2 regions of the Proteocatella sp. QWL-06 genome follow, and region 1 is predicted to be linked to the other one. Evidence: a T-box and tRNA genes for the amino acid it is inferred to sense, from the RefSeq annotation. Region 1 holds a T-box; the other holds one or more tRNA genes.
The links. The T-box of region 1 lies ahead of serS (serine--tRNA ligase). A T-box ahead of a tRNA ligase gene usually reads a tRNA of that ligase, here a tRNA-Ser.

Region 1 (16,224 bases):
TTGCAGGCTTCTCGCTTGCCTTCATACGCATAGTTCAGAGGTGGATCGCAGAATTGAGGACCATAAGAAGCTGTAAAGGCTCTGCCATGAGCAAAGGAGGAAATTGATGTCATCTCTTGTCATAATGATAATATTCATAATATCAATACTTCTGGCAATACCGGTTTCGATATCCCTCGGGATAGCATCGGTGCTTCCCGGAGCATTCGACCCTTCCTTTACTGCGAGCGGGCAGTTTGTAATACGCTCCATGGTTGGCGGGATAGACAGCTTTCCGCTCATAGCAGTCCCCATGTTCGTGCTTTCCGGCATAATAATGGCAAGAGGCGGCATCTCAGAAAAGATATTTGACGTGTTCTCACTGCTTTTTGGGAGATTTCCCGCAGGAATCCCCTGCTCAGTTGTGGCTACCTGCATGTTTTTCGGGGCCATCTCAGGATCGGGCCCGGCAACAGTCGCAGCAGTAGGCAGCATGACCATCCCAGTGCTCACAGCTCTTGGATATGACCGCAAGTTCAGCACCGCGATAGTTGCAGTAGCCGGCGGAATCGGGGTAATAATCCCTCCGAGCATACCGTTCATAATGTATGCAATGGCATCAGGCCAGTCCGTCAGCAGTCTGTTCATTGCCGGCATAATGCCGGGTCTGCTGATTTCACTGTTACTTATGATTTACTGCATTCTGTACTGCATAAGGAACGGCGAAGACCGGACCCTTATAGATAAAAGGATTCAGGAGCTCCATGACAGGGGAATATCAAGTGTCATAAGAGACAGCCTGTCTGCACTCATGGCTCCTGTAATAGTGCTTGGCTGCATATATGCCGGCATCACATCTCCAACAGAGGCCGCCGTGATATCCGTATTCTACTCCGTGGCCGTAAGCATGCTGATTTACAGAAGCCTCAGAGTTTCAGACATGAAGGAGATAATATCGGAGGCTATACGCACATTCACGCCCATACTGTTCATACTCGCTGCTTCAATGGCCTTCTCAAGAGTCCTTACTCTCATGCAGATCCCTCAGCAGCTTTCGGAGCTCATACTATCAAACTTCAGCAGCCGACTTGCGATTCTCATTATAATCAATCTTCTCCTGCTGGCAGTAGGAATGCTCATGGACACTACCCCTGCAATACTTATACTTGCACCCGTGCTTCTGCCGATAATACGCGAGGTCGGAATAGATCCCGTGCATTTTGGAGTAATCATGGTAGTGAACCTTGCCATAGGATTTGTCACTCCTCCGATTGGAGTCAACCTGTTTGTTGCAAGCACGATATCAGGCATCCCGGTAGCCCAGATCGCCTCAAGAGTCATCCCGCTGATTGGATTTTTCCTGGCTGCGCTCGTGCTCATATCAATATTCCCTCAGATAAGCCTCATGCTGCTTTGATACTGGGGTTCAAACATAAGGAGATACTTTTAATGAAATCAAACAGAATCAAATATAAAAAGCTGTCTCTGATTCTGCTGTCATCGGCAGTTCTCCTGATGTCAGGCTGCAGCTCACAGCAGGATGAAGTCCAGAGATATGCATGGCCAGTAGCAACCGCAAGCCCCGAGGACACGGTGACCCATATATTCGCACAGAGATTTGCCGACGAAGTATCCAGGCTCAGTAATGGCAGCATGAAGATCGAGGTTTATCCAAACAGCACCCTTGGTGGAGACAGAGAGCTCCTTGAGAGCTGCGCGAGCGGCGACATACCCTTTGTAGTCCAGAATACCGCACCTCAGGTCGCTTTCATGCCAGAGATATCGATATTCGACCTGCCCTGCGCTTTTGATGACATCCAGAGCGCAAGAGCTGCAGTTGACGATCCTTATTTCTATTCCATGATAGAAGAGGTCTACATAAAATCCGGCTACAGAGTGCTCGGATTTGCAGACCAGGGCTTCAGAGTTATGTCCACCAACAGGGAAATTGATAATATGATTGATTTCAAGGGCCTGAAGATAAGGACTATGGAAAATCCAAATCACATAAGATTCTGGAAGACCATTGGCACAAATCCGACTCCTATGTCCTTCAACGAGGTATATGTAGGACTTCAGCAGGGGACGATAGATGCACAGGAAAATCCTTATGAGGTAATTGCTTCCGGGAGGCTCCATGAGCAGCAGAAATATATTATAGAGACAAACCATGTACCTCACTATATCTCCCTCATCGTCAGCGACGAATTTTACCAGGAACTTGACCCTGATCAGCAGAAGATCATAGAAGAGGCTTCAGCATCTGCCCGGGATTTCGCAAGAAATGCTTCAGATGAAAGGGTAAAGCAGAAGATAAGCGACATAAGCTCTGACGGCACAATGATAATAAGCCTTCCTGAAAATATTAAAGAAGAATTCAAAAAATCTGCAGAATCCGTATATCCTGAGATAGAGAGACAAAGCGGATCAGAAATATACAGAGCATACCTTGACACACGCAAAGATACCCGAGGATAAACTCCCGGGTATCTTTATGCTCATTTTCAGTTATTAAAGCTTGTCTTTGAGCTCGTCGGCCTTGTCCTCAGCTTTTTTCTTAAGCTCTCCTGCCTTGTCCTTTACATCCTCGAGTGCGTCGCTTATACTTTTCTTGAATAGACTCATATCCGATCCTCCTTTTTTCAAAAACCTGAAACATTAATTCATACTTTATCCTCTAGATATGTTATACCCTTAATGAAGCTGAATCAAATCAGGTTCAGTGAAAAACTGGTACGGTCTATTCATGCTCCAGGATAACTGTGGACTCCACATCTGCGATATGAAGCGCGAGCGCGAGCGGAAACTGTGCGTATGCGTTGTTCAGGCTGAAGTCTCCAGGCATCCTGTCATATGCTCCCATATGGCAGTTTATGGCTACCTGCTCCTCCGGGTCGAGCTTCATGAATTCCTGGATTATAAATATGCTCTTGCCGCCATGGCTCCCGTAGTTAAACTTTTCTTTGAATTCATAGAAGGGAACCTGTACCCACTGTCCGTTTTCATCCTTCTTGTTCCTCATGCTTACCACATAGGTATTCACCTTGCACAGGTCATGAAGTAGGGCTACTATGGCAATTTTTTCCTCTGAAGGATTCAGATTGTACCTGTTTCTGACAAAGTCCCTTGAAAGGTAATCCTTGAGGCAGTCATATACATTGAGACTGTGCTCGCACAGTCCCCCCTCATAGCTGCAGTGGAACCTTGTCGAAGAGGGCGCCGTGAAAAAATCGCTTTTCTCCAGATATGTCAGAAGGCGGTCCGCGCCTTCCCTCTTTATATGAGTCTTATATATCTCCATGAATCTGTTCTTATTTTCAGCCACTCTGTCACTCATTCGTCCACCTCTACCATCTCAGGTCTTCGCCTACGAACTTGTAGGTATCCACATACATTATAAGCCTTGAGAATATCCTTTCCTCATATCTTTCCCTGAGCTCTGTCGGAGTCAGGTTGGTTGATATTATCATCTTCTTATCCTTGATTATCCTCGTATTTATTATATTGAACAGAGAAGTCCTGACGAAGCTGTTCGTAAGCTCTGCGCCAAGGTCGTCTATTATCAGAAGGTCCACATCATCGAGCTCTCTGTAGTCCTCTATAATGTGATTCTTGAGAAAGCTCTCCCTGTCAAAGGTATACATCTGAAGCATGCCTATGAGCTCGTTGGCGGTATAGTATCTTACCGTCTTTCCCCTGTCCATCATTTCTTTGGCTACAGCCGAGCACATGAAGCTCTTTCCGAGCCCGGTGCCTCCGTAAAAAAGCAGCCCCTTGGTGTCCTCTGAGTCAAAGTTGTCTATGAAGCTCCTTGTCTCCCTCAGTATAAGCTCCATCTGCTCTCTCGGGGTCTTTTCTATTCCCTGCTCCGGATGGATTACATATTTTGTCTCATTGTCGAATATATCGAGACTGAAGGTCCTGAAATTTTCCTTTTCGACCCTCTTCACAAGATTTGATTTCCTGTATCTGAGCTGTTCCTGAAGTCTTATGAGGCATGAGCATTTTTCAAAGCGTCCCATCTTCTCCACATAGCCCCTGTCCCTGCAGATCTCGCATTCATATCTCAGCTTAAGGTCGAGCGGATTTATCTCGTTTTCTTCCATGTATATGCGTCTTTTTTCCTTTGCCTCCGCAAGCCTTTCTGCAGACTCTGCAGCTTCCTGAATCCTTCCCAGCACTGTATTTCTGGTGTTGTCCAGGTTGAGCAGCCTTATCTGCCTGTCCATCTCCTCAAGCTCCGGATTTGCAGAGTATATGATGTCCTTTCGCCTCTGAAGCTCGGCTTCCTTCTGATCTCTCTTTCTCTGGTATATATATTCTATCTTTTCCATGCTACCTCTGTTCCCATATATGTTTTAACTGTTATTTTCATTGGTGTTTTCCCTGTTATCTTCTCTGTCTTTTTCTTTCTTCGCAAGCTTTTCAAAAAGTTTCTTCTGGAGCCTCTTTTCAAGCTCGTCCATCTCCCGAGGCTTGCCATCCAGAGCTGCAGGATTTGACTGATTCTTTGGCTTGTACCTGTCCGGGCTGCTCGTCTCTATCTTCTTTATGTCTTCCATCGTGACTTTTTCGGATTCTTCATTCATCGAAGGATCCAGCAGTATCCTGCAGAGATTTTCAAGGCTTACCGGAGTACCCTTTTCCTTCAGCCATTTCGCGGCAAGCTCTATATCGTCATAGTGATAGTGCTCATACAGAAAATTGAGGCTGTCTATCTCAGCTCTGCTCATGGTTTTGCGTGTAAATCTTACAAGACTTAATATCTTCGCCCTGAAATCAGTTCTGTCCTCTCTCTCGAATGAGGATGACTTTGATGCAGAGGCTGGCACGCTGCCGCCGGTGGTTTCTTTTTCATCCGATTTTTCCTTGAGCTTTTCATTCCAGTTCTTGAGTATTCCGTTTAAGTAGTTCATGTTGGGACTCTTTATTGCGGTGGTCCTGCTGAGGGCATCCTCTATGACCTCTATTGTAAATCTGTACTCATCAAGCCATACGTCCATCATCTCTTCTTCCGGCTTTGTAGGCAGGCGGTATTCTCCGAGGCTCGCAAGTATCTTCTTGTATTCAAGATACCTCTTCTCCTTGCTCCTCAGCATGACGTCAAGATCCTGAGAGCTCCTTATTCCATCAAGATGCCAGTTTCTCAGTATACCGAGCGCAGATGCCACAGATTTTGACTTCTTCCTGTAAAGGTTGAATTTCATAGCCTCCACGACAAGCTCCTTTGATACGTTGTACTGATTTATGAACTCGTTTATCTTCTGCATATCATAGTGCATAAGTGGAATCTGGATAGTCTGCTCTATCTGGTCATACATCTTTCTGTATTCTTCATTCTGATATGCCACCAGAAGCTCATCGGTAGTTACCTTTGACGGCTTTGTAACAAGCCCCACCTCATGGAGGTTTCGAAACTCAACGGAGAATGACTGGGCCTGCTCCTCGTTTATCCTGTGCTTTTTTATGAGGCCGCAGGATTCGAAAAAATCCCAGCAGGAAAGCACGTCATCTAGCGTTACATCGAGCTTCTGCGCAAGGTCTTCGTTGCTCTGTATCAAATCTTCCTCATCTGCATGATCTGATGGATTTTTGCTGAGGTAGTATGCATACATGTATATCTTAAGCATCACCGGATTCACTATTGGCAGTATCTGCTCAAAAAATGTATTCGGTATGCAGGTCTCTCTCTTTTCTCTGACAGTCTTTTCCTGAAAAAACATGACTTCTCCGTTTCCTTTTCTATGAATTGACATTATTATAAACATTATACCACTACTGGCAGTTTTTTTCACTTTATTAACACAAAAACCCCTCAAAATCTCGCAGGAATGATCCTGTCAGATTTCAAGGGGGATATTCTTATTTGATGATTTTTGAACCTGTTTATAAGCTTTTCTCAGACAGTTACTAAGCCCTTTTAGAATGCGAACTCCAGATCTACCTTCTTGCCCTCTCTGAGCACCTGCGCTTTGACGGTATCGCCCTTTTTGACGGTGTAAAGGTATTTCACAAGATCCTGCATCTGCTCTATCTTCGCATTGTCCATCTTGACTATGACGTCATTCACCATGAGTCCTGATTTGAACGCTACAGAATCTGCATCTATCTTTGCCACAAATACTCCGCTGTCTGCACCCGTATCTATTCCTGTTGCCTGCTCATAATACTGAGCATCTATTCCCTGTATCCCCAGGGTAACCTTCTGGAATGACCCAGTCTCTATGAACTGGTTCACGATAGGCTTTGCTATGTTTATAGGTATGGCAAATCCCAGTCCTTCTCCGGTGCTGGCCTTGGCAGTATTTATGCCTATCACCTGTCCCTTTGAATTCAGAAGAGGTCCTCCACTGTTTCCAGGGTTTATGGCTGCACTCGTCTGTATGAGGTTGTCCATGGTAGTATTGGCATCGGTCTGGATTGTACGCCCAAGTCCGCTTATTATTCCTTCTGTGACTGAACGCTGAAATTCAAGTCCGAGTGGGTTTCCTATGGCAATCGCCATGTCTCCGACTTCAACCTTGTCACTGTCTCCAAGCTCAGCCACCTGTAGCCCGGCCTTGTTTACCTTTATCATGGCAAGATCGAGAGTCTTGTCTGACCAGAGTATCTCAGCCTTGCTCTTTGAACCGTCATCGAACAGCACTGTGACATCCTTTGCCTCTCCATCCTGTATTACATGGGAGTTGGTCAGTATCATGCCTTTTGCATCTATTATTACTCCCGTCCCTACTCCAGTCTGCTGCATAGGTCCTGTAAATAAGTTTCCAACATCTACCACTGTAGTTATTCCTACCACAGAAGGCATGGCTTTCTTTATGACTGCCTTGTATACATTCTCAGTATTTTCCTCAGGCACATTTATGGTAGTCTGGGCTCCCCCATTCCCTCCCCCTATTATAGGAAGGCCGTTTATGAGCGGAAGCACTGTAATAGTAAGCATGCTCCCTGCAATCGCACCTATGAGCGCAATAAGCAGTATCTTGTTTTTCTTCATTTTCATCCCTCTATTCTATTGAGTATATTTTTGAAACCCTTCCTCTGAGCATAACATCGAGACCTGCGTCCTCAGGTCCTATATCCTGCTCCGCAAGTATGGATGCGACAGTCTGAAACGCCAGCTGCGGCAGGTTGCTTTCCTTGCTGAGATGGGCAAGAAGCAGTTTTCGGGTTCCGCTCTTTATGAGCGCTGCACCAAGATATCCAGCCTCTTCGTTGCTGAGATGCCCTGTTTCTGATCTTATTCTCTGCTTTAAAGGATAAGGATAGCTGCAGTAGTTCAGCATATGAGGATCATAATTGGACTCTATGACTGCTATATCCGAGCCTTTTATGTTTCTGAAAACCTCATCGGAAACATATCCTATATCAGTGACTACCGATATCTTCTGGTTTCCCTGAGTAAGGGTATATCCAACGGGCTCTACTGCATCATGGCTTATCTCAAAGGTGCCTACCTCTATGTCCTTGATACCCAGTGTCTCCCCTCTTCTAAACACCCTGACATTTTCTTCCTTTATTTTCCCTACGTGCCTCTTCATGTGCTCCCAGGTCTTTTCAGTCGCATAGACAGGTGCATTGAATTTTCTGCTCAGTATCCCTACCGCCTGAATATGGTCTATGTGCTCATGCGTGACGAGTATAGCGTCCAGCCCGTCCATGCTTTGTCCATGCATGGCAAGATGTTCGATTGCTCTCTTTCCGGAAATCCCTGCATCTATGACTATCTTTGTGTCCCTACCAGTTATATAATGGCAGTTGCCACAGCTTCCGGACGATAATGATATATACTTCATTGCTTCTCCTTGCTGCCTCTTTAATATTCTACTCCAGGATTGTGGAATTGATATAAAATTTCTATAAATTTTTTATGAATTTGTGTGATTTTCTGTGAAAAAAAGGGAGTCAATGCTCCCTTTTATGCTTATTATGATTTTATCCGAATATCTTTGAACAGAGGTTGCATCCTGCCTTTGTAGCTGCAAGTCCGCCCAGCGCTGTTTCTCTGAGCTCATAAGGGAGCGATCTTCCTACCTGGTACATCGCATCCACAGTCTGATCAAAAGGTATGTGGTTGATTACTCCGGCAAGCGTCATCTCTGCGCATATAAGCGCATTGCTCGCTCCCATTGCGTTTCTCTTCTGGCATGGAACCTCAACAAGTCCTGCTATAGGGTCGCATACGAGTCCAAGCATGTTTCCGATCGCAGAGCTTGCCGCGTCGAGTGCCTGAGAAGGAGTTCCGCCCATGATCTCAGTGATTGCCGCAGCAGCCATTGCAGACGCAGATCCCATCTCAGCCTGACATCCGCCTTCAGCTCCTGATACGGTTGCATTTCTCGTGATTATATATCCTACTGCAGATGCAACAAGCATTGCATCCATCATCTGGTCATCTGTAAGGTCATATTCCTCCTGAATAGCCGTGAATACTCCCGGGATTACTCCTGAAGATCCGGCAGTAGGCGCCGCAACGATCAGTCCCATTGAAGTGTTTACCTCGAGCACTCCCATTGAATATGCGATTACCTTTGACATAAAGCTTCCACACACAGGGTTCTTGTCTTTTCTTGCCATTATCAGCTTTTCTTCTCCGCCAAGAAGTCCGCCCATCGACTTAAGATCTTCATTTAGAGCCTTCTTTGTGGAATTCTTCATGATATTGTATGAATGCATGAGATCTGAGAGTACCTTCTCCTCAGGTCTTCCGAAAACCTGAACCTCTCTCCTCAGCATCACCTGTGCTATGCTCATTCCAGTCTCCTCTGTAAGCGCGAGGAGCTCTACTGCATTTGCAAAATCAAAATTTATATTATTTTCTTTCATCTTATCTCCAATCATCTGTTTCTTTACTCAGCCCTTTTTCAGGATTACATGTCAACTATGGTAGTATCTTCAACATTTTCACATTCGCGTATCCTGTCAACAACACTCTTGTCGATCTTCTCGTCAGCTTCTATTATAGTGTATGCAGTCTCACCCTTCTGCTCTCTGTAAACTCTCATGAAGGCAACGTTTATGTCGCAGTCGCTGAGCGCAGTCGTGATATGGGCTACTACACCCTTTCTGTCCTTCTGTCTTACTATTATAGTGCTGTATTTTCCTGTGAACATTACTTCTACGCCATTTATCTGTTTTACCTGAACGTTTCCGCCTCCGATGGATTCTCCCATTATGGATTTTTCTTCACCCTTTGAGTTCTTTATGAATATCTCAACTGTATTAGGGTGTACATTCTTGTTCGTAGAGTTTGTCTCAAAGCTGTATTTTATGCCAAGTCTGTCTGCATGCTCAAAAGCGTCTCTTATTCTTTCATCCTCAGTTCCAAAGCCCATTATTCCGCCAAGAAGCGCTCTGTCTGTTCCATGGCCTCTGTATGTCTCGGCAAATGAACCATAAAGCACGAATCTAGCTTCTCTTATGTCGCCTCCAGCCAGTTTATAGGCTATAAGCGCTATTCTTAGGGCTCCGGCAGTGTGGGAGCTCGATGGACCTATCATGTTCGGTCCGATTACATCAAAAATACTGATATCTTTCATTTTTTCTCCTAACATTCAATACGATTAAGACTTGTATAAATCTTTTTATACCCTAAATATTGTGGATAAATCCCGAGTTGCCCACAGTTTTGAGCCTTCTTATCCACAATATGTTGTGGTTGTCCACATTATTACAGCTCTCTTCTTCCCTCGAGGGCTCTTGTTATGGTTACGTCGTCTGCATACTCTATGTCTCCGCCCACCGGAAGTCCGTGAGCTATCCTGGTCACCTTTATTCCAAACGGCTTTATGAGCCTCGCTATATACATTGCCGTAGCCTCCCCGTCTATTGTCGGGTTTGTAGCAAGTATTACTTCCTTGAGCTCACTGTCAGAGAGCCTCTTCATGAGCTCCTTGATCTTTAGCATATCCGGAGTTATGGAATCCATAGGAGATATCGTCCCATGAAGCACATGGTACTTTCCTCTGTATTCCCTCGATCTTTCCATTGCCGCCACATCTCTTGGATCCTCCACGACGCATATTATGCTCGAATCCCTGGATGGATTGCCGCATATCGCGCATGGGCTCTTGTCAGCTATGTTGCAGCAGACATCGCAGTACATTATGTTGCTCTTTGCATTCACTACTGCATCTGCAAGCTCCTGCACCTCTTCCTGAGTCAGATTTATGACATGAAAGGCAAGCCTCTGGGCAGTCTTTCTGCCTATTCCCGGAAGTTTGGCAAACTGCTCTATCAGTATATCAATATGATTAGAAAAGTGCTGCATTAAAACATCCCCGGCATTCCCAGTCCGCCTGAGATTTTTGACATTCCTCCGGCCATCATGTCATCGGCAGCCTTGAGCGCCTGGTTCACAGCTGTGAGCACAAGGTCTTCGAGCATCTCTACGTCATCCGGGTCAACTACTTCCGGATTTATCTTTATTGACAGTACCTCTTTGTTTCCATTTGCCTTTACTACTACAGCGCCTCCGCCAACTGAAGCTTCTACCTCTTTTTCACCAAGTTCAGCCTGCATCTTCTCCATGTCCTTCTGCATCTTCTGAACCTGCTTCATCATGTTGTTCATGTTTCCCGGCATCGCGCCGCCTGGAAAACCTCCGCCTCTTTTTGCCATAACCTGCCTCCTTATATTTTCATTCACTGTTTTTATATTACGTCTTTTTTTGCAGCGTTGTTTTCTTACAACCTACATATTTTACCACATAACATTATTATACCACAACTGGTAAAAAACTATTGCAAAATTACTCTTTAAATGATAATATTCTAATAAGAATACTGAAAAAACACATAATGAGCAATGAAGAGGACAAGTAGGTCAGATTTCCTTCACAAAGAGAGCAGATGGTCGGTGAGAATCTGCAGAGGAGCTTTCCGAATCTACCTTGGAGCATGCAGGCAAACCTGCACGCCGCCCGCGTTACAGGCAAAGAGCTGAGCATATTTTATGCTAATTTAGGTGGCACCGCGGAATAACCTTCGTCCTATTTATATGGATGTGAGGATTTTTTTATGCGGTTTTTTGTTTTTTTACATGACATTATTTAAATCAATTTATTTATTATATAACAGGAGGTAACACATGTTAGATATCAAACGCATCAAGCAGGACCTTGAAAACATAAAGCATCTAATGGATCTCAGAGGAGAAGCCGACTTTTCGCTTGAAGAGGTTATCGCGCTTGACAACAAGAGAATAGAGCTGCTTCAGAAGGTTGAAGTGATGAAGAGCGAGTCTAATGCAGATTCAAAGCTTATACCTCAGTACAAGAAGGAAGGAAAGGACACTACAGAGCTCATGGCTGACCTCAAGAGACTTTCTGACGGCATAAAGGTGCTTGACGAAGAAGTGAAGGCCGTTGAGACTGAGCTTTTCAACAAGATGCTCACAATACCTAACGTTCCAAACCCTAAGGTAATAAAGGGCGATACGGATGAAGACAACCTTGAGATAAGAAAGTGGGGAGAGCCTACAAAATTTGATTTCGAAGCCAAAGCTCACTGGGATGTAGGAACAGACCTGAGCATACTTGACTTTGAAGCAGGCGGAAAGATAACAGGCGCAAGATTCACGCTTTACAAGGACCTTGGAGCAAGACTCGAGCGTTCAGTAATGAACTTCTTCCTTGATACTCATACTGCTCAGCATGGCTACAGAGAGATGCTTCCACCTTTCATAGCAAACAGGCAGAGCTTCATAGGAACAGGCCAGCTTCCTAAATTTGAAGAGGACATGTTCAAGCTCGAAGGCTTTGAGTATTTCCTTGTTCCAACGGCTGAGGTTCCTGTGACAAATATCCACAGAGACGAGGTACTCAGCGCAGATGAGCTTACTATAAAATACTGTGCGTACACTCCTTGCTTCAGGGCAGAAGCAGGTTCAGCAGGAAGAGATACAAGAGGCCTCATAAGACAGCACCAGTTCAACAAGGTTGAGCTAGTGAAATTCACGAAGCCTGAAGATTCATATGATGAGCTTGAAAAACTTACTGCAGATGCAGAAAAAGTGCTTCAGATGCTCGGACTTCCTTACAGAGTGGTTCAGATATGCTCTGGAGACCTTGGATTCACTGCGGCGTTCAAATACGACCTTGAAGTATGGATGCCAAGCTACGGAAGATATGTAGAGATCTCTTCATGCTCAAACTTTGAGGACTTCCAGTCAAGAAGAGCCAACATAAGATTCAAGCGTGACAAGGCGTCAAAACCTGAGTTCGTGCATACGCTTAACGGCTCTGGAGTAGCAATAGGAAGAGCAGTATCTGCAATCCTTGAAAACTACCAGATGGCTGACGGCTCAGTAAAGGTGCCGGACGTGCTCGTGCCTTACATGGGAACAGATATAATAAGAAAGAGATAATTGAAAAAACTCAAATTATTAACTCGCCTGAAAAGTAGGTAAGATTTAATAATTTGAGTTTTTTAGTTTTTAAATTTGCGTCTGATAATAATGTTATTTAATCATGCTTCTTTGCCAATTGTTTTGTGTAAGGCAGAAGTTCTTCTATCTTCTCCACAATACGTTTTTGTTCTGCGAGTGGTGGGATTGGTACTAAATAACTCTTTAATTCTTCAAATGGTGGTATGTTTTTTATTGCAGAACCTTTGCTGCTTTGCCTAGCCGTTTTTTTCAAAATAAAGTCAAAATACAGCAAGAAATATTCAACATTAACACTCGGCGTAAGTTTCATTTGCATAAGTGCCTGATTTATAATGCCTTGTTCAAATTGGTCAGGCATAATGTATGTTTCACCGATAGTACCTGCACAACTAACAATTATATCTCCTGGAAACAATTCGAATCCTTTCATTTTAGATTCAAAGTATTCACGTGTAATATAATATTCGCCAAGATTTACATCTTTCTGTATAGCATTTTTTTGTTCGTATACTTTCACTGTATTTTCGCTTTTAGGAACAAATATTGCCTTTGTTAATGCACTTCCAAAAGGTCCTTTTCTATAGCTTCCTAAATCACCCAACCTAACCCACTTCCAATTCTCTGGAATGTCAAATGGAATCTCATCTTCTGTGATTTCCGGAAGATCCTTAGTCTTTTTAATCTTGCCTTCTTTAATCAGCTTTTTCTTTTCTTCTTGAATCTGCTTATAAAGGTCTTCTGCTGTTCCATCTTCTTCTCGCTGCTCTACCAGCTTGCCTTGGATGGCATATTGCAGAATAGACTTTTGCATATCTTCCGGGAACTTTTTATTCAGCTTTTCCACTTCAGAATAGGCTACATCGTATTTATCTACATAAGGCATCAGCTCTTCGATCTTTGCTACGATGCGCTTTTGTTCTGCAAGTGGTGGAAGAGGTATAATTATTTTTTTCAATTTTTCTATACTAACTCCACCAATAATTCCAGTCATTTCTATTTTGAACAGTTGGAAAAACGCAGGACTTTTAAGATAATAATATAAGAATTGCGGATTAACAATTATAGCATTAAACGAGCATAATTTATTACCAAAACATACTTTTTTATCCAAAATTCCAATTTTCCTACCAGCACTGCCTCCCTCTATACACATTAAAATACAGTTTTCGTAAGAATACTTAAATTTTTCTTCTTCAAATGGTATTTTGATTCCATTTTCATAGTCAATCTTATTGTCAAATCCAACATCTTTTGTCCCTATATAATCATAGCCATCTAATACTTTAGAGTACTTATTATCTTTTACATTTTTTGCGATACTATTTCCAGTATACATTTCTGATATTTCAGATAATCTAACCCACTCCCAACTTTCAGGAATGTCAAAAGGAATTTCATCTTCTGTAATCTCTGGAAGTGGTTTTTCTTTCTTAATTTTCTTTTCTTTAATCAGCTTTTCTTTTTCAGCTTTTATCTTTGCAATTAATTCTTTCGCAGTGCCTTCTTCTTTTCTCTGTTCTACAAGTTTTCCCTGTATAGCAAGCTGTAGAATGCTGTTCTTTAAATCCTGTGCATTCATTTAATTACCTCCAAGCATTGAAGTAATCTGATCTAATACATGATCGATTTCTGCATTGAGGGATGCTCGCTTCTCCTGGTAGTCTTGAATCAAGGCCATTGGTTCAAGAATCACTTCTTCTTCATGAGGGAAACCGCAAAGGTCAATGTTGTATCCTTTTTCCACGATTTCATCTATTGAATATTTCTTCGCTTTTGGGAATCCATCGACTTCGATTTCTTCTCTATTATCCCACCAGTTTAGTACGTCGTTGAAATGCTCCAGTTTCATAGGTCTTGTCTTGGAGAAGTTTTTATATCCTTCTGGCATGTCCAATCGGTAGAACCATGTTTCCTTGGTTGGCTCTGTATTGTCAAAGAACAGTATATTGGTTCTGATAGATGTATAAGGTGCAAAAACGCTATGTGGCATCCTTATTACTGTGTGGAGATTGAACTCGCTCATCAGTTTTTTCTTGATATTATATTTTGCGTTATCTGTACCAAAAAGAAAACCATCTGGCAGAATTACTGCCGCTCGACCGTTCTTCTTTAGTCTGTACATTATTACATTCATAAACAGGTCTGCTGTTTCAGAGCTTCGCAGTTCTGTTGGGAAGTTTACTTTTACACTGTCTTTTTCATTTCCGCCGTATGGAGGATTCATTAAAACCACATCAAAGGAATCCATCTTCCGCATATCTTTATAGTCAATCTCCAGAGCATTACCATGAAGAATGTTTGGATCATCAATATCATGAATCAGCATATTAGTTACACAAAGTATATGGGGGAGTGATTTCTTTTCTATTCCATAAACTGATTTATTATAACTCTCTCTATTGTCGATAGAATTCCCTACCTGCTTATCCAGTTCGCTGAGTGCAGAGGTCAGGAATCCACCTGTGCCGCAGGCGAAATCTCCAATTTTGTCACCAAGAACAGGTTTCACTACTTTTACCATAAAATCCGTAACTGCTCTTGGTGTATAGAACTCACCTGCATTACCGGCACTCTGAAGGTCTTTTAAGAAAGACTCGTATATGGTTCCAAATTCGTGGCGCTCCTTGTACTCTGTAAAGTCAATCTCGTCAATTATATTAACTACTTGCCTTAGAAGCACACCATCTTTCTGATAGTTGTTGGCATCTTCAAAAGCATAGCGGACAATTACCTGACTCATCGGTGTGTCTACATCAATTTCCAGGTTCTTAAGGGTTGGAAAAAGTGTATTGTTCACAAAGTCAAGAAGGGCATCTCCTGTGAGCGCCTCTCCATCTTTTCTGTCCACTGCCCAATCACGCCACTTGAGTCCTTCTGGAATGATGGACTTATAGTTATCATTTAACAGTTCCCAGGTTTCTTCTTTTGCATCATATATTTTCAGAAATAGAATCCAGACAATCTGTTCAATCCTCTGGGCGTCACCATTTACTCCCGAGTCATTTCTCATTACATCTTGGATTCGTTTTACAAAGTTGCTTATTGCCATTATTTCTACCTGCCTTTTTTTATTTATGCATAATATATTTCGTTTTCAAGCTCCTGTACTGCCTTCAGGTATGCTTCTTTACCACCAAATGATTTGACTATTTTCATCGGGCTTCCAATTTTCTGAAACTCTTTAAGCTGAAGTACTTTTGTATCCTCAATATCTCTGATACCATCATTAGCATACTTGTCAAGAAGTGCTTCAATGACTTGCTTGGCCAGATCCGAGTATTTGTAAAGATAATGCCTTTTCTTCACATTCTCTGCTCGCTCTCTTTTCGTGAGTGGAGCTTTGTCATAAGCGATGTGACAAATGAGGTCAAAATCATCCAGCTCTGTTTTTCCCAGCTCTTGTCTTACTGCTTCCAGAAGCACTCCGTCGTCCTGGAGTTCATCAATGATAGCTTGTTTTTTCTCAGCTTCTGTCCATGTAAGCAGAAAATCATCCAGCCTTGAATACTGCTGAAGAATATTTTTTCTGGTGTAATCAATGAGGCTTTCCGTAATGAGTTTACCGTCCTTGTCTACATACTGGACTCTTTCTGAAAGAACACGAACAGTTACATCCCCTACATAATACTTTCTCGGTTTGTCATCGCCTTCTTCATCGTCAAAAAGATCTTTGCCATCCGAGCCATATGTTGGACCATCTTCATTCACTCCATCACTTCCTGCATCTTCTGCAGTTCCTTCTTCGCCAGTTGGCGTTTCTGGTTCATCAACTGGATCATTGCCTCCAATATCAATAACCACTTCCGGCTTTCCATCAAACTCCGGATCAGCAAATAGTCTGCTGGCATTTCTAAAATC
Region 2 (16,224 bases), 560 kb from region 1:
TAGTTCTTCCCTCCAACATAGGTCTGCGCCGTAGGAAGCACGAATGGAGCATCCGATATGAAGAACTGTCCTTTGAATGAGTTCATGAGTACTATGAATATTGGTGCCAGAAATACTACTGAAAGTATTATCATCGAAATGAATATGGCCCTGTTTGCCGCTTTGCTTCTACTTTCCATTAGCTTTCCACTTCCTTTCTCCTCGTGATGTAGAGCTGCACGAAGGCTATGACCGCTACCATTATGAAGAATATTACGGCTTTGGCCTGTCCTATTCCTTCGGATCCTATTCTTCCGTAGAAGGTGTTGTATATGTCGAGTGCGAGCATCGCAGTCTGTTTTGCGGGTGCTCCTCCTGTAAGGGCGAAGTTCTGGTCAAAGAGCTTGAATGAGTTGGTAAGCGTAAGGAATGTACATATAGTTACTGACGGCATGACCATCGGTATCGTTATGTGCCTGAGCGTCTGGAATGGCGATGCTCCATCTATCTCAGCAGCTTCCTTCAGGTCTCCCGGAATATTCTGAAGCCCTGCTATATATATTATCATCATGTATCCTGCCATCTGCCAGTTCATGAGCACTACCAGTCCCCAGAATCCGTATTTGGCGCTGAAGGTGATGTCCACTCCGAATTTTATGAGCACTCCGTTTATTATTATCTGCCAGATATATCCAAGCACGATACCTCCTATGAGGTTGGGCATGAAGAATACCGTCCTGAAAAGATTCGTTGCCTTTATCCCTCTTGTCAGAAGCAGCGCCAGCGTGAATGCTATGAGATTTATAGAAAGCACCGATACTACCGTGAATTTCACGGTGAACCAGAGAGCGTTCATAAAGTCCGGACTTCCGAGAAGCGCCTTGTAGTTTTTCAATCCTACCCATGTAGTGTTGGTTACTGTGGTGAATTCTGTAAATGACAGGTATATTCCCATCAGAAATGGTATAAGGAATGAGATCGCAAAGGCTATGAGGGTAGGAAGCGCAAATACTGCAAAATATTTTTTTAGTGCCTTTTCCATATGTTTCCTCCGGTTTACTTCGGTAAATGTTAATGCGTTAGTACGGTTTTTTGTTTAATACAGCCCCTGCCCGTTTTTCCAGGCAGGGGCTTTTGATTAATCATGAGTTAAATTGTATGTTCTGCCTATGCAGCGCTTTCAGCTTTCCAGCCGTCAACTACTGTAGTCACTACATTTTCCCAAGGCATTGTTCCCTGAGCATACTGAAGAAGAGCTGCTCCAAAGTTATCCTTGAATGTCTGGCTTGGGAATACTGTGAAGTTCCATGCTACGGATGTAGTTCCTTCTTTTTCCATCCATCTGATTACTTCTTTTGCAAGAGGATCTGCAGGTCTCTCTTCTTCTGTGAATGTATCAAACGGAGCTATGAAGTTAAGCTTCTCTATAACGAATTTCTTTCCAGTCTCGCTTGAATATAACCAGTAGATGAAGTCTGCAGCAAGCTTCTGATCTTCTTCTGAAGCCTGTGAGTTTATAGCAAAGAAGTTCTCAGTTCCTGTACAAAGTCCCTGTGTCTCTTCTCCTTCAACGCCTGTGTATATAGGCATGAATCTGATGTCATCCTCTGCAACAACGTTTCCGTCAACTTCATTGATCTGTGACCATGCCCAGTTTCCGTTCTGAACGAATGCACACTGTCCAAGAGCGAATTCTGCCATCGAATCTGCAACCTGCTTTGTTCCAAGAAGCTTGGAGTCTGTCGTTGAGTTGTTGATGTAAAGATCAAATATGTTCTTGTAATTGTCTGCATACTGGAACTGAATCTCTTTTGTTGCATCGCTTGCAAGGTCTATGTTGTTGTTCTTGAACTCATAGTATACAGGAATGTTTGCAAGGTGTGTCTGCCATCTCCAGTCTTCACCCGGCTTGAGTGAAGTACTTGCAAATGCACCCTTGATTCCAAGCTCATCTTTTTTAGCGGTCATGTCTTCTATAACTGCCTTGAAAGTTTCAAAGTTGTTGATTTCATCCATGGATGCAGCTTTTGGATCTGCTGTAGCAAAGTATTTTTCCATTATAGCGTTGTTGTAGATAAGTCCATATCCCTCAACTACATATGGAATTCCATATACGCCTTCGCCGTCTGTAACTGCAAGGCTCTTGTCAGTAAGATGGCTGTAAAGCTCTGTATCGCTGAGGTCAGCTGTGTAATCCTTCCAGCTTGCGTATCCCTTTGGTCCGTTTATCTGGAAAAGCGTAGGTGCGTCTTCTTTTGCAATCTCTGATTTAAGAGTCTGCTCATATGTTCCTGATGCCGCTGTTACTACGTTGAGCTTTACCCCTGTCTCTGCCTCGTATGCTGCCGCTATCTCATCATATACTTCAGCTATCTCCGGCTTGAAGTTTAAGTAATAGATTTCTCCTGATCCTGCTGCTGCGGCGTCCCCTGAATCTGTCGTTCCACCACATGCTGCAAGTGACATGGTCATCACTGCTGTAACTAAAAGTGCCAATAATCTTTTCATTTTTAACCCTCCCGTGAATTATTCAAATGCAGGAACCGTTACTGGAAACGTTTCCTGTTATGTATAAACCTATTATACTATCGTTTTCCCGCAAAAGTCAACCCTAATTTTTGCAAAATACGAAATATTAGTACTTGATGAGTAAATCATGATAACGGCCGCCTGTTTCAAAATCAGTCTGAAAGTAAAGAACAGCGAGCTTATCTTAATATGGCGATAAGCTTGCTGCTCTTAAGTTACTGAATCTTCAATTTATTTATCTGCTAGTTTGTACCCGCATTTCCCGGATTTCTTTACTTTGTAGAGCGCTTCGTCTGCCTTTGCCATGAGCCTTTCCGCAGTATCTCCATCTACCGGATAGAATGCTGCTCCCATGCTGCATCCGATCTCGAGAGTATACTTCTCGTCGTCAAAGGTGTCCTCGATTGTATATTCGCCCGTTATCTTTCTGAAGATCCTGTCCATGAATATTCCTTCGTTCTTCTCATCCTTTATGTCATGCAGATATATCACGAACTCGTCTCCGCCCGTCCTTATTATGAGGTCATTTTCTCTAAGTTCCTTCTTTATCCTGGTGGCAAGGTATTTCAGGACGCTGTCTCCGGCCTTGTGGCCGCGGGTATCGTTTATCTCCTTAAAATCGTCTATGTCAAGGACTGCGATGCAGCTGATAAGTTCTTTCTCTCCTGCTTCGCTGAGTCTCTCCGCGAGTACGGTATCAAGCGCATACCGGTTGTATGCCCTTGTGAGCGAATCTCTTACTGCTCTTTCCCTCAGCTCATCCTCGGTCTTCTTTTTATCCGTAATATCGTTTATGAGTATGTTTGCTCCCGTTACCAGATCCCCCTCCCGGCTTGGCGTTATATGGACGCTCAGCCAGCTGTCTCTTCCCCATATGCTTTCATAGGATACGTCAAAGGACATCTGCAGGTCCCTGTCCATGCAGCTTCTCAGATTTTCTGAAAAGCCTGTTTTTACAAGTCTTGGAAGCTCAAGCAGATTTATCTTGCGGGTATCATGATATGAAGGAGAATCCATTATCTCGAGCAGCTTTCTGTTTGCATAGGTAACCTCGCCGCTGAGATTGCATGAAACGAACCCTATCGGCGCATACTCTGCAAGGGTGTAAAATCTTCGCTGGCTTGATCTCAGTGACTTTTCCAGACGGGTTTTTTCGATGAACTGTCCCAGCTGAGAGAGATACAGCATGAACAGATCATGATTCTTCAGCTTTTCGCCTTTTCTGAACAGAAGTATGAAGTCTCCTATGTGTTTTTCAGTCTTTCCTATCCTGGCGACAGCAGCTGCACCAGTGTCAAAGGTCTCCTCTATCTGATCCATCAGCTGTTTCTCGACTGCATCCCCTGCAAGCTCATGGATAGATGCAAAGTGCGTTATTGCGCTATCATTAAACAGTGCCTGCCTCTGAGAAGAATTTTCCCATTTCTTACCTACGAAGTCCATGTCCATTTCAACCAGTCTTTCCTTCATGCTTTCTGCGATTCCGTGGATGGAGACAGTCACTGTCTTATTATCTTCCCGGCTTAAAATATTCAGTGCGGCATACTCCGCCCCTGAGAGATCGCAGGCCAGCCTCGTTATTTCCTCGTAGTCTATATAACTTCCCATGTTTTCCCTGAAATATTCAGTTGTCTCCTGTATCTTCTTTTCGAAGGTCATGTCGTGAAAAAGGGTTACGAACTGATTTTTCGATACAGGATATGCCTTCACATGATAATGCCTTCTGAACTCAGTAGAATATTCCTCAAATTCACTGGTTTCCTGATTTGAAAGCACTTTCCCGAATATGCCTACCCATTTCATGGCATGCTCCCTGTCTCTTGCTATATCCTGTACAAATCTTCTGCCTATGACTTTATCCATTTCAAGCCCAGTGAATTCCTCAAATGCCCTGTTGACATCCAGGAAAACATAATCTGTCATATTCCCGGATTCGTCAAATACAGCTTCATGACATGCAAATGCACATGATGCCTGCTGAATGGCTCCTCTGTATATATTTTCGTCCACCTTTTTCTCCTTCGCCTTCATTACTTTCCGATCTCTTATAGCATCTCTATGTATTATACTTTATCCCGAATTTTTTGACAATCTGTTTAATTTCCAGGCTTGCTTAAAAACCCCTGAAATTCACGGACATCCGTCAATTTCAGAGGTTTCATCTCATTTTAAAAAGTCTGTCCGCTCTCCGCGATTAAACAATTCCCATGCCCCACTCCACGGCAATGGCAACGATCACCACGAGCACGGAGACTATGAATCCGTGCAGCATCGGAGCAAAGCCTGCTTTTTTCATATCCTTAAAACTCGTATTCAGGCCTATGGCTGCCAGAGCAGCTACCATCAGGAATTTGCTCAGCTCTTTGGCCGCACCTGAAGCAGCAGCCGGGATGAAACCCATGCTGTTTACAACAGAGAGTCCTACGAAGCCCAGTATGAACCATGGAAACAGGGAGATGAAGTTAACTTTCCCGCTCAGGCTCTCACCAGACTTCCCCTCGCTGCAAAGCTGAGATTTCTGCTTGAGCCTTATGTTGATAAGCGCAAATATTATTACAGCAGGTATTATCGAAAGAGTCCTCGTAAGCTTTACCATCGTGGCAAAATCACCTGCTGATTCGCTGAATGCATAGCCGGCTGCTACAACGCTCGATGTATCATTTACAGCCGTTCCTGCCCAGAGCCCGTAGGCCATGTCGCTTAGTCCGAGCCAGTGCCCCATTATTGGAAACAGCACTATCATGGCCATATCGAACAGAAATGTCGCTGACATCGCATACGCTATTTCCTTGTCTTCTGCATCAATGACCGGCGCGATTGCCGCAATTGCCGAGCCTCCGCAGATTCCAGTCCCGGCAGAAATGAGATTGGACAGCTCCCAGTTGAGCCCCAGGGCCTTTCCTATGAAATATCCCCCTCCAAAGCATGTAAGAAGTGTAAATATCATTACCGAAAGAGATATTTTTCCTACTGTCAGTATGGTGTTTACGCTCAGCGAGGCTCCCAGCAGGATTATGGCGAATTTGAGGATTTTCTTCGAGGTAAATTTTAGTCCTTCCTGCAGTATGTCCGGATTCCAGAACGAGTTTATCGTCATTCCTATGAACAGCGCTATTACAGAGGCCCCTACCAGATGTATCGGCATCAGTCCCTCTATGTACCTGGCACATAGCGCTATAAGTACGGCTACCACAAAGCCCGGGATTATTTTTGATTTCGATCTTATGAGTTCCATTTCAAAATTTCTCCTTCACAGCTTGATTGTATTTTATATTCCTGATATATCTTCCATGTTTATTTTATACCGGATTAATGATAAAATAAAATAATCATTTGTAATATATCGATAAATAATAATTATCAATGAAAGGGGATATTTATCATGCTTGATACCCGAATCTATACGTTCTTAAAGCTCTGCGAACTCATGAACTACAGAAAGACTGCCGAGTCACTCAATATGTCCCAGCCTGCGGTCACGCAGCAGATCCATTTTCTGGAAAGAGAGTATGGCTGCCGGCTGTTTGAATACAACGGAAGGGTTTTATCCAAAACGCCAAAGTGCACAGAGCTTGAGGTATATGCCCGTTCGGTCGTATACAACGACACTGTCATGAGGAGAAACATAGAAAAGCCTCCGGTCAGAAAGATATCTGTCGGAGCCACAAAAACCGTAGGGGATTACATAATCCAGGAGAAGGTCATGGATCTGCTTAAGCTTGAGGATATAGAGCTTGAGCTTGTCATAGATAATACTCAGTACCTTTTGGGCAGGCTGAATGCCCTGGAGCTGGACATTCTTCTTATAGAGGGTTCCTTTGACAAGGACAGCTACGGATTCAGGCTTCTCAGACAGGAAGAGCTCGTTGGGATCTGCTCCGGCGAGCACCCATTCGCAAACCGCACTGTAAGCCTTTCCAATCTGCTTGAGGAGCATATAATAATCAGGGAACCTGGCTCAGGAACAAGAAGCATATTTGAGCAGTTTCTTCAGCAGAGCAGCTATTCTTTCGACAGCTTTGCCCGAAAATCCGTAATAAGCAGCTTCCATCTGACGGAGCTTGCCGTGAGCGAGAACTGCGGGATATCCTTTGTATATGAATCCATTGCCAGAAGCAACAAGAATCTCCGCACCTTCAGGATTGAAAATGCAGAGATTCTTCATGAGTATAATTATGTTTTTTTAAAGGATACATGCGTAGATGAGCTTCTGGAGCTTATCTGTCTTTAACCTGGATTTTGAGGACCTCATACCCAAGCGTAGTTATCGCTTTTGCGATTTGCTCTGCCGATACCTTTTCAGAATCGAAGTCGAGCTTTACCTTGCTAGAGTTGAATAGCACATTCACGCTTTCCCTTACTACTCCGTCCAGCGATTTTACGGCATTTTCGATTTTCTGTGCACATGACGGACATGTCAATGTTTCCAACTGAATTACGATTTTTTGCATTTTAATGCCTCCCTTTCTGTTTCTATCTTAATCTGTATCTGAGCAGCCTCATGCCATTCAATATTACGACCAGTATGCTTGCCTCATGAACCAGCATACCTATAGACATATTCATCCACTCGCTGAAAAATACATTGGCAAGCAGGAATACTACGACTCCCACTGCTATCAATATGTTCTGGTGCATGTTATGAGCGGTGGCTTTTGCCAGCCCCAGTGCATGAGGCAGCCTGCTGAAGTTTGAGTTCATGAGCACGACATCAGAGGTCTCGATTGCTACGTCAGTGCCGCTTCCCATGGCAATCCCTATTTCCGCAAGGGCCAGCGAAGGGCTGTCATTTACTCCATCGCCTACGAATGCCACTATTTTATTCTCAGATTGCAATTTTTCAATATATCTGGATTTGTCCTCAGGAAGCATGTGGCCGTGAGCCTCTGTCAGTCCAAGTTCCTGAGCTACCAGATCTACGGTTCCCTGATTATCCCCTGAGAGGAGCACCAGGTTTCTGACCCCAAGCTTCTTCAGCTTCTGAAGATCCTCTTTTACCCCCGGACGAATCCTGTCACGGATTCCTGTAAGGATCCTCAGTTCTCCGTCTACCGATGTGAAAACAATTGAATTTCCATTTTTTTCAAGCCTTGCAGCAGCTTCACGGGCTTTTTCGCTTATGTGAACCTGTTCCTGCTCCATAAGCGCCATGTTTCCAACTGCTACACGATGTCCGTCTACGTTCGCTACGATTCCTCCGCCTTTTACGACATCAGTGCCTTCAACGGCATATCTTCTTACATCACCCAGATGCTGCACTATGGCTTTGGCGAGAGGATGGTCTGATTCTCTTTCGATGCTTGCCAGATAACCTGACACTTCGTCCTCATCTTCTTTGTCTTTATCTCTGTAAGTCTGCATTTCAGCCACTTCAGGGCTTCCTATGGTAAGTGTGCCCGTCTTGTCAAATACTATTGTGTCTACCTTGCTGAAATACTGGATGACCTCGCTGCCTTTGAGCAGAACGCCATTTTTAGCACCGTTGCCTATACCTGCCACGTTTGAAACCGGCACGCCTATGACAAGCGCCCCAGGGCATCCGAGAACCAGTATCGTGATGGAAAGTTCAATGTCTCGCGAGAATGCCCATACTATAAGGGCAAGCATCAGGACTGCAGGAGTGTAGTATCTGGAGAACCTGTCAATGAACCTCTCCGCCTCTGACTTTGAATCCTGCGCTTCTTCGACCAGCTCAATTATCTTTCCAAAGGTGGTATCCTCTCCTACACGGTCTGCAACGATCTTAATGGTTCCATTTTCGAGTATAGTGCCTGCATAAACTCCGGAGCCTTCCTCTTTACTTACCGGAACGGATTCTCCGGTTATGCTGGCCTCATTAATATGGCCTCCTCCGCTAAGAACCGTGCCATCTACAGGAACCTTTGCCCCGGTCCTGACCAGCAGGATGTCACCCACGTCTACTTCCTCTACCGCTACCTCTTCAAATTCGCCGTCCTCCATCTGTTTAAGGGCGCTTTCCGGCGCCATCTCAGTAAGCTCCTTTATGGCAGACCTGGTCTTATTAAGCGTGCGTTGCTCAAGATATGCTCCAAACAGGAACAGGAAGGTTACGATTGCAGATTCTTCAAATTCGCTGATTATGAAGGCTCCCGTTACTGCTATGGTAACCAGCAGATCTATACTCACGACCCGTACTCTTAATGCCTGAAAAGCCTGAATCGCGATTGGTACAGCTCCTGCGACAGAGGCCGCAATAAGGGCCCATCTGAATATGCCTGGATTTGCAAAGACCAGTTTTGCGGCATATGCAGCTGCAATTAATATTCCACTTACTAATGTTATATGATTTTTTCTGCTGAGTATGAATTTCTGCAAGTCATGCTCCCCCTTTCTTATCATGCCATTTTCCAAGTCTAAGCCTTATATGCTCTGTCCATCTCTGCCAGCATGTTGTAGACAGCCTGGTAGCTTTCGCACACGTCTGACGGTACTAAATAATTGTCTGTAATCTCGCGCAGTCTGGCAAATTCATCGCCTAATTCAGGTCTTTGCATACCTAATGCTTTTATCTTCTTGCTGATTGAATCAAACAGCCTCTTAACCTCATGAAACTCCGGATGGTTGCCTCCATGGACTCTTGCTACGATCGGAACATACTGCTCCAGAGTCGCAAGGTGTCTTTCTGCTGCCTCACTGAACATTGATTTTCCTGACATATTCTCCCCTTCTTTCTTTAGCTTATAATTATAATTTTTATTATCCTGCTGCATGTGGTTTGACAGGATCACACCAGAAGCAGGCTGTCCATATCCAGTATCTGAATCCTTTTGTTCGACTTCTGCTTTATATATCCTGCATCTTCAAGTTCATAGAACTTGCGGCTGATCGTCTCTGGTGTCGTACCCAGATATGATGCCAGATCCTTTTTGCTCATCGGAAGTATTATCTCCACATCGTGACTGTCTGAGTCAGCGCATTCTGCCAGGAAAAGCGCTATCCTTGTCTCTACTTTTTCGGTAGCAAAACGGGTGGTCTGCTTCTCCGACTGTTCGAGCCTGCTCGAAAATTCAGCCAGAACCTTCAGGGATATGGAGGGATATTTAAGGAGAAGCTTCTGAAGATCCGAGCGCCTTACCGTGCATATGCTTGTGTCTTCCATAGCGCATGCATAGGCTTCATGAATAGTCTCGCTGAATAAAGCCAGCTCTCCGGTGAAGTCTCCCGGGTTCAGAATTCGCAGCAGCTGCTCTTTTCCTGATTCAGAGAGCCGATATATCTTCACCCGGCCTTTGCTGACAATGTACAGAGAGTCCGACTCTTCACCTGCCCGATAAATATACTCTCCTTTTCTGTATGAAACAGAGTGAGTCACCGCCATTATTTCATCCATCTGACTCTTTTCAAGATGATTAAAAATCGGGACCAGAGCAACACAGCTTTCATGGTTTTCTGTATCATGATCATGGCTGTGATGATGGCCGTGGCTCTGATGTCCTGCATTCACTTTGTCAATCATTTCATTCTCCTTTCATGCCTTCTTATTTTATGCCCTCTTAGTAGTTTGATACCCAAAATTCTATTCTTGACCTCATTTTAGCTCAGCGTGAAGATAATAACCTTGATCCTGATCAAGTTTTGATAAAAAAACCATCTTCTGATAAGAATTCTTATCGAAAAGATGGTTTTTTATTATTTGGATTCTGATTATTTATTTTTCAGGTGGCTGTATTTGTCCTTGCTGTGCTTCTTGCTTTTTGCGCTTCCCGGAGTTATGCTTTTTCCGCTGTTTGCAGCAAGCGCTCTGCTCTGCTTCTCAGGGCTCTTCTTTGATGTAGATTTCCTGTTCGTGCTGTCGCTGTTGTTTCTTGTGTTTGCTCTCTTCTTGTTTACTGAGAATCCGAATTTGCCAAGGTTTCTGCCAAGCTCAAAGTATTCTCCATGGAGATATGAAACCAGCTCTGCCTTGTCCAGCATTATCTTTCCATTTCGGTTGACTATTGACTCATCTACATTTATTGCCAGGATCTCTGCGAGGAACATGTCATGGCTTCCGAGCTTTATGATCTGCTTTACCTTGCATTCTATGGATACTGGGCTCTCTTTTATAGAGGGAGCTGCAACGTGAGTGCTTTTTTCATATGTGAGTCCCGCTTTTTCCGCCTTGTCGTTTTTGGAGCCGCTTATTACTCCACAGAGGTCTGCTGCGTGTAAAAGGTCTTTTGTGGTAAGGTTGATGACGAATTCCTTACTTTTTTTTATCATGTCATATGAATGTCTCTCAGGCCTTATCGATATATATGTCGTAGGCGGCTTGGTGTTCACTATTCCTGTCCATCCAATTGTTATTATATTTGGATTCTTCATGTCTCCACATGATACCATCACTGGTGGCACTGCTCCAAACAGCGTGCCTGCCTTGAATTCTTTTTTCATTTTTTCTCCTGTTTCTGGGTGAATATCCGCTCTGCGGATCCGCTTTTATATAAAAAAAATAGCATGATTCCTTTCAGAAACCTGCCACACATTTAACACTGATGCTGTATGATTTTATGGCGGAGAGAGGGGGATTCGAACCCCCGATACAGTTCCCCGTATACACGCTTTCCAGGCGTGCTCCTTAAACCGCTCGGACACCTCTCCATATATTTGATTGCACTGTCACCAAATTATTTTACCACAGAATTTCTTTTTCATCAAGCAATATTATTTATATGCTGTTATCCCTATTCCAGAAATTTTTTCTGACATTCACTCAGCGCGATCGTCTTCTTTGGAGATATCTTCTTCATTGACTCAAAGAACTGGATCACCTTGCCTGCATATGGGATGTCTTCTCCTATATATTCCTTTGCAACTCGCTGTATATCTATGCCCACCTGGCATTTTTCATCATGGACCTTGCAGCGCCTGCACCTGGATACGGCTTCCTCAAGCTTTGCCGAGTAGTATGAATCCCTGTTTTTCATGTTCATTCTGTAAATCATATATACCAATGCCGCCAGAAGAACTGCAAAGCCGGATACCGGTATGATTCCAAGATAATCCTGAGGCAGAGATGCTGCAAGCCCTGCCGTTCCAAATCCGAGGAATACAAGAGATGCTATGAACTTCATGGTGACTTCCGGAATCTTCTTTCCGATAAGCTTTCCTGCTATTATGCCCACAAGGCTGACTGCTGCCATGCCGGCGGTCGTGCCAAGAAGGGTTATAAAAGGGTTTGCAGAATTGAGTCCCAGAGCCATCGCGCTCATCTGGGTCTTGTCTCCGAGCTCTCCGACAAAAAATGCAAGCGCTACGGTCAGTACCGGCCCGAATTTCATCTTCTGGTCTTCATCTTCCTCATCCTCAAAATCAAGTTTCATGGACCAGAGCCCGAAGAATATGAAAAGCGCGGAGGCTGCAATCTTTATCAAGCTCTCTGATGCAAATCCCGATACAAGCGAAGCGAGGGCTATTGCTATCCCGTGATTGAGGAACGAGCCTGCTATTACTCCTGTGAGCACCTGTCTCATTGTGAATCTCGTCGAAAATGCGAGCGCAAGCAGCTGGGTCTTATCTCCCATTTCTGCAAGGAATATGAGGGTGAATGCGGTTAAAAATGTGGTCATCTTTGTTCTCCTGTTTGTAAATTCCAGAACCGGGCAAGCTCATCATCTATATTGTGAAGGTTTATCTTCCTGCATGGATAATAGTCTGCGGGCAGCAGTCTCTGATACTGAAGCTCCATATATCTCTCGTCTATGAGGAGTATAACTCCTCTGTCGGATACCGTGCGTATGAGCCTTCCTGCAGACTGGAGCACCTTGTTTATGCCCGGGTATACATATGCATATTCAAAGCCCTGGTTTCTGTGTTCTTTAAAATACCTGTTTATTATCTCTCTTTCGAGGCATACCTGTGGCAGCCCTACTCCTACTATCGCAACTCCGATGAGCCGCTCTCCACGAAGGTCTATTCCTTCTGAAAACACTCCTCCCATTACGCAAAGGCCAGCATGAGTCCTGCTTGGAGAGTCCTCAAATCTCTCAAGGAACTCTTCTCTTTCTTCCTCGCTCATGTCGCCCGACTGCTGAAATACGGTAATCTCTTCATCCGAATTGCTGTATTTCTGCGTGTATTTGTCATAGACTGTGTTCATGTATCTGTATGACGGGAAAAATACCATGTAATTCCCGGTCCTGGAGCTTATCATCCTGTGGATGTAGTCTGCGACTTTTTCGTAGCTGTACTCTCTGTTCCTGTATTTTGTGGAGACATCCGGAGCTATCATTATCTTCCTGTTTTCAGGAAGAAACGGACTGCTGAACTCTGCAAGCACATCTCCTTCCTGATATGCGAGAAGGCTCCTGAAGTAGTCTCCGGGAACAAGAGTCGCCGAAAAGAATACGGCTGATTTTCCCTGATCCGTAGCCGCTCTTATCCTGCTGGCTGGATCGAGGCAGTAAAGCTTGGTCCTTGAGTATTTCTGGCCTTCTACATACATGAGATATGTCTCGTCAAACATCTCAAGCGCCTTGAGGAACCTGAGAACCTCGAAGTAGAAGGTGGTCAGCTTTTCGCTCTTTTCGTCCTGATTGTTCTCGAGAAGATAGTCCTCTATGCTCCGATTGAACTTCCTGAGGTCTTCTCCTAGTTTTTCGGGCGCCTCTTTTTCTACTGCGTGTTCGATCATCTCCCCATGGGAGTCTGTAAGATATTTTTTCCTGTGCCTCGTGAGGGCTCTCGAAAGTCTGCTGAGGGCGGTTTCGACTTCTTCCTGAGTCTCCCCATGTGAGTCTTTGAAGAGGCTGCGGAGCTCCTTTACATCTGAGTGGTCTATCACTGAGGAGTACATCTCCCTTGCCCGCTCCGGAAGGTTGTGAGCCTCATCTATGAGAAATACATAGTCCTGCTTCTGCTCCATCCCGAACAGCCTCTTGAGCGCTACATTGGGGTCAAAGAGGTAATTATAGTCACAGATTATGATATCGGATTCCATGGATATGTCAAGCTGAAATTCGAAGGGGCATACGCTGTGCTTTGACGCATATGCTTCTACAGCCTCCCTGTTTATGCAGTCTTTTTCACCAAGGATGTCTTCAACTGCAGCTCTGACTCTGTCAAAATATCCCTTTGCGTATGGGCAGTACTCCGGAATGCACCGTGTCTTTTCCATGAAACATATCTTGTCCTTGGCTGTTATGGTGAGATATTTTACCCTGGTTCCGCCTTTATTTATTGAATGCAGAGTATCCTCTGCTACTTTTCTTATCGTGGTCCTCGCCGTAAGATAGAATATTTTTTCGCTGTCCGTCACGCCCATGTTCTTGAGCGCCGGAAACAGCGTGGATATTGTCTTTCCTATTCCGGTTGGCGCCTGAAGATATATGTTCTTTTCGTCTCTGAGAGCCCTGTATACGGTAACCGCCATCTCCCTCTGATGTTTTCTGTAGTGAGGAAACGGGAACTCGAGCGAATTCAGGCTGAGATTCCGCATTTCTCTCCAGAGCTTCTTTTCTCTGAGCTTCTTCTCAAATGATCTCGTGAGGCCTTCAAAGAAACTGCTAAGCTCATCAAAGCTGAATCGGTTCTCAAAAACTCGTATTGCCTCCGTTACTGCATGGCAGTAGGTAAGCCTTATGTTTATTTCGTCAAGTTCATTCTGCAGGGCATATATATACCCGTAGCACTTTGCCTGCGCGCTGTGCAGCTCTTTTTCCTGTATCATGTCAAGAGGCCGCTTCGTGGTCTTTATCTCATCTACCGTGACTTTTGTCCCTGATTCCAGGTCCTCTGTTATTATGCCGTCTGCCCTGCCCTGGATCAAAAGCTCGAAATCGCTGTAATCCTTTATGTGCTGGAGAGTTACCTCGCTCTGATAGTTTTCGGGGGATTCTTCCTGTATCTTCCTGTGAAGCCTTATGCCGTCGAGTGCGCTCGCATTCGTAGTGAACCTGCTGTCAATGTCGCCTGAGAGCATACTGTAGTTTACCAGCTCTCTCACGGATATGGTGTATCTTATCCTTTTTTCCATTTCTTCTCCACGTAAAAACAGCCGGGCATTGTGCTGTGCCCCGCTGCATTAAGATAATTCAAGTTATTAACAGACCTGTTTTTCTTCGAGTATGTCCCTGAGTAGCTCTATTTCTTCATCCCTGAGATCTGCATGCTTGAGGTAAGTCTCAAAGAATTTCTTGAGTGAGCCCCCGTACATTTTTTCAATGTGCTCCTCTGATTCAGTAAACTGAACCATCTTCTTTGAGAGTCTTGAAGTGAGTATCGTCCTGTTCTTGTTCAGCACGCCTCTGTCTACCAGTCGCCTTATAACTGTGTATGTAGTCGATTTATTCCAGTTAAGCTGTTCTGCGCACATTTTTGAGAGTTCGCCGGTTGACATGGGTTCATTCTTCCATAAGATTTCCATCATTTTCAGTTCTGCATCGAATATTCGTATTCTCTCCATGGCTCTCTTTCCTTTTTGACAGTTTTTTAGTTATATGTTTACTCTATCAGAATTGTTGACTATGGTCAATACTTTAACGGACATATGCCACAAAAAGAATCCATAATGTTCCTTTTTACGGACACACTATGGATTTTTTGAGTAAACCATTATTTATTTTTTATATTCTTAAATATGCTTTCCTGTCTTACCAGTTGCATGCTCTTATCTGGAAATGCGCCTGAGAATGATCACATACTGGACATTTTGGAGGTGCCTGAAGGCTCTCAACTATATAGCCACAGTTGTCACAATGCCACTGTACTTTTTCTTCTCTTCTGAACACCTGTCCGCTCTGGATATTTTGAAGAAGATCCTTGTATCTGTCTTCGTGCTCTTTTTCTATCTCAGCTACCTTGCTGAAAAGGAATGATATGTGGTCAAATCCTTCTTCTTTAGCTTCTTTTGCAAATGTAGGATACATTTCATTCCACTCGTAGTTCTCGCCTTCAGCTGCATGCATAAGGTTTTCTACTGTATCAGCGCTGATTCCGTCAAGAAGCTTGAACCACATCTTTGCGTGCTCTTTCTCGTTGTTAGCTGTCTCTTCGAATATCTTTGAAATCTGAACATATCCCTGTTTCTTTGCAATGCTTGAATAATAAGTATATTTGTTTCTTGCCATTGACTCTCCTGCGAATGCGTCAAGCAGGTTCTTCTCGGTTTTTGTACCTTTTAAGCTTTTTACTTCTGCCATTTTAATGTTCTCCTTCTCATTTTTATATTTTATTTTATTGCTGACATTTTTTGCTGCAGTGCGGGCATATTCCTCTGAAGATTATCTCATGTCCGCTTACCGTAAATCCTGATTTTTTCAGAAAATCCGTGTCCATGCTGATCATCCTGTCTGCAAGTTCTCCCGCTTCTGCCGGAACATCGTATACATTTCCACAAAGGTCACACCTTATATGGTTGTGGTCTGTCATGGTATGGTCGAATCTGTCCGCCCCATCCATAACCATTACCTTCTGTATGACATCTTCCTCTACAAGCATGTTGAGGTTTCTGTACACAGTCCCCTTGCTTATATTCTTGTATGTCTTGATAATGTGCCTGTACACTTCTTCTGCAGTAGGATGGTTTTGAAGGCTTTGCACTGCATCTAGCACAAGCTTTTTCTGTATAGTGTTTCTTCTCTGTACAGGTCTTTCGCAGTCTGTACTTTCAATTTCATTTACAATTATCTTTTCCATTATTACACCTTGTTTCCTTACTGAGAATAGTTCCTACTTAGTAGTATATGGGTATTTTTAATTTCTGTCAAGCCCGATTTG

Region 2: it encodes a tRNA-Ser, which carries the amino acid that the T-box ahead of serS (serine--tRNA ligase) is inferred to sense. The anticodon was not compared.

What each region holds. Positions count from the first base shown of each region.
Region 1 covers NZ_CM178755.1:96,267-112,490, reverse strand. Annotated here, with positions in the region: gene AC4PGZ_RS00560 (TRAP transporter small permease) at 1-107, shown strand, start outside; gene AC4PGZ_RS00555 (TRAP transporter large permease) at 107-1,396, shown strand; gene AC4PGZ_RS00550 (TRAP transporter substrate-binding protein) at 1,429-2,457, shown strand; gene AC4PGZ_RS00545 (HD domain-containing protein) at 2,720-3,316, opposite strand; gene AC4PGZ_RS00540 (ATP-binding protein) at 3,327-4,313, opposite strand; gene AC4PGZ_RS00535 (DnaD domain-containing protein) at 4,338-5,747, opposite strand; gene htrA (serine protease HtrA) at 5,900-6,976, opposite strand; gene AC4PGZ_RS00525 (MBL fold metallo-hydrolase) at 6,987-7,775, opposite strand; gene sdaAA (L-serine ammonia-lyase, iron-sulfur-dependent, subunit alpha) at 7,915-8,805, opposite strand; gene sdaAB (L-serine ammonia-lyase, iron-sulfur-dependent subunit beta) at 8,850-9,518, opposite strand; gene recR (recombination mediator RecR) at 9,650-10,249, opposite strand; gene AC4PGZ_RS00505 (YbaB/EbfC family nucleoid-associated protein) at 10,249-10,599, opposite strand; T-box leader at 10,777-10,975, shown strand; gene serS (serine--tRNA ligase) at 11,068-12,345, shown strand; gene AC4PGZ_RS00495 (restriction endonuclease subunit S) at 12,443-13,945, opposite strand; gene AC4PGZ_RS00490 (class I SAM-dependent DNA methyltransferase) at 13,946-15,415, opposite strand; gene hsdR (EcoAI/FtnUII family type I restriction enzme subunit R) at 15,439-16,224, opposite strand, start outside.
Region 2 covers NZ_CM178755.1:2,247,435-2,263,658, forward strand. Annotated here, with positions in the region: gene AC4PGZ_RS10770 (carbohydrate ABC transporter permease) at 1-179, opposite strand, end outside; gene AC4PGZ_RS10775 (carbohydrate ABC transporter permease) at 179-1,021, opposite strand; gene AC4PGZ_RS10780 (ABC transporter substrate-binding protein) at 1,147-2,487, opposite strand; gene AC4PGZ_RS10785 (diguanylate cyclase) at 2,740-4,518, opposite strand; gene AC4PGZ_RS10790 (YeiH family protein) at 4,703-5,743, opposite strand; gene AC4PGZ_RS10795 (LysR family transcriptional regulator) at 5,891-6,739, shown strand; gene AC4PGZ_RS10800 (heavy-metal-associated domain-containing protein) at 6,726-6,959, opposite strand; gene AC4PGZ_RS10805 (heavy metal translocating P-type ATPase) at 6,982-8,844, opposite strand; gene AC4PGZ_RS10810 (hypothetical protein) at 8,883-9,185, opposite strand; gene AC4PGZ_RS10815 (Crp/Fnr family transcriptional regulator) at 9,254-9,985, opposite strand; gene AC4PGZ_RS10820 (flavin reductase family protein) at 10,174-10,902, opposite strand; tRNA gene AC4PGZ_RS10825 (tRNA-Ser) at 11,020-11,109, opposite strand; gene AC4PGZ_RS10830 (TMEM165/GDT1 family protein) at 11,193-12,077, opposite strand; gene AC4PGZ_RS10835 (ATP-dependent DNA helicase) at 12,074-14,482, opposite strand; gene AC4PGZ_RS10840 (BlaI/MecI/CopY family transcriptional regulator) at 14,549-14,911, opposite strand; gene rbr (rubrerythrin) at 15,099-15,647, opposite strand; gene AC4PGZ_RS10850 (Fur family transcriptional regulator) at 15,682-16,143, opposite strand.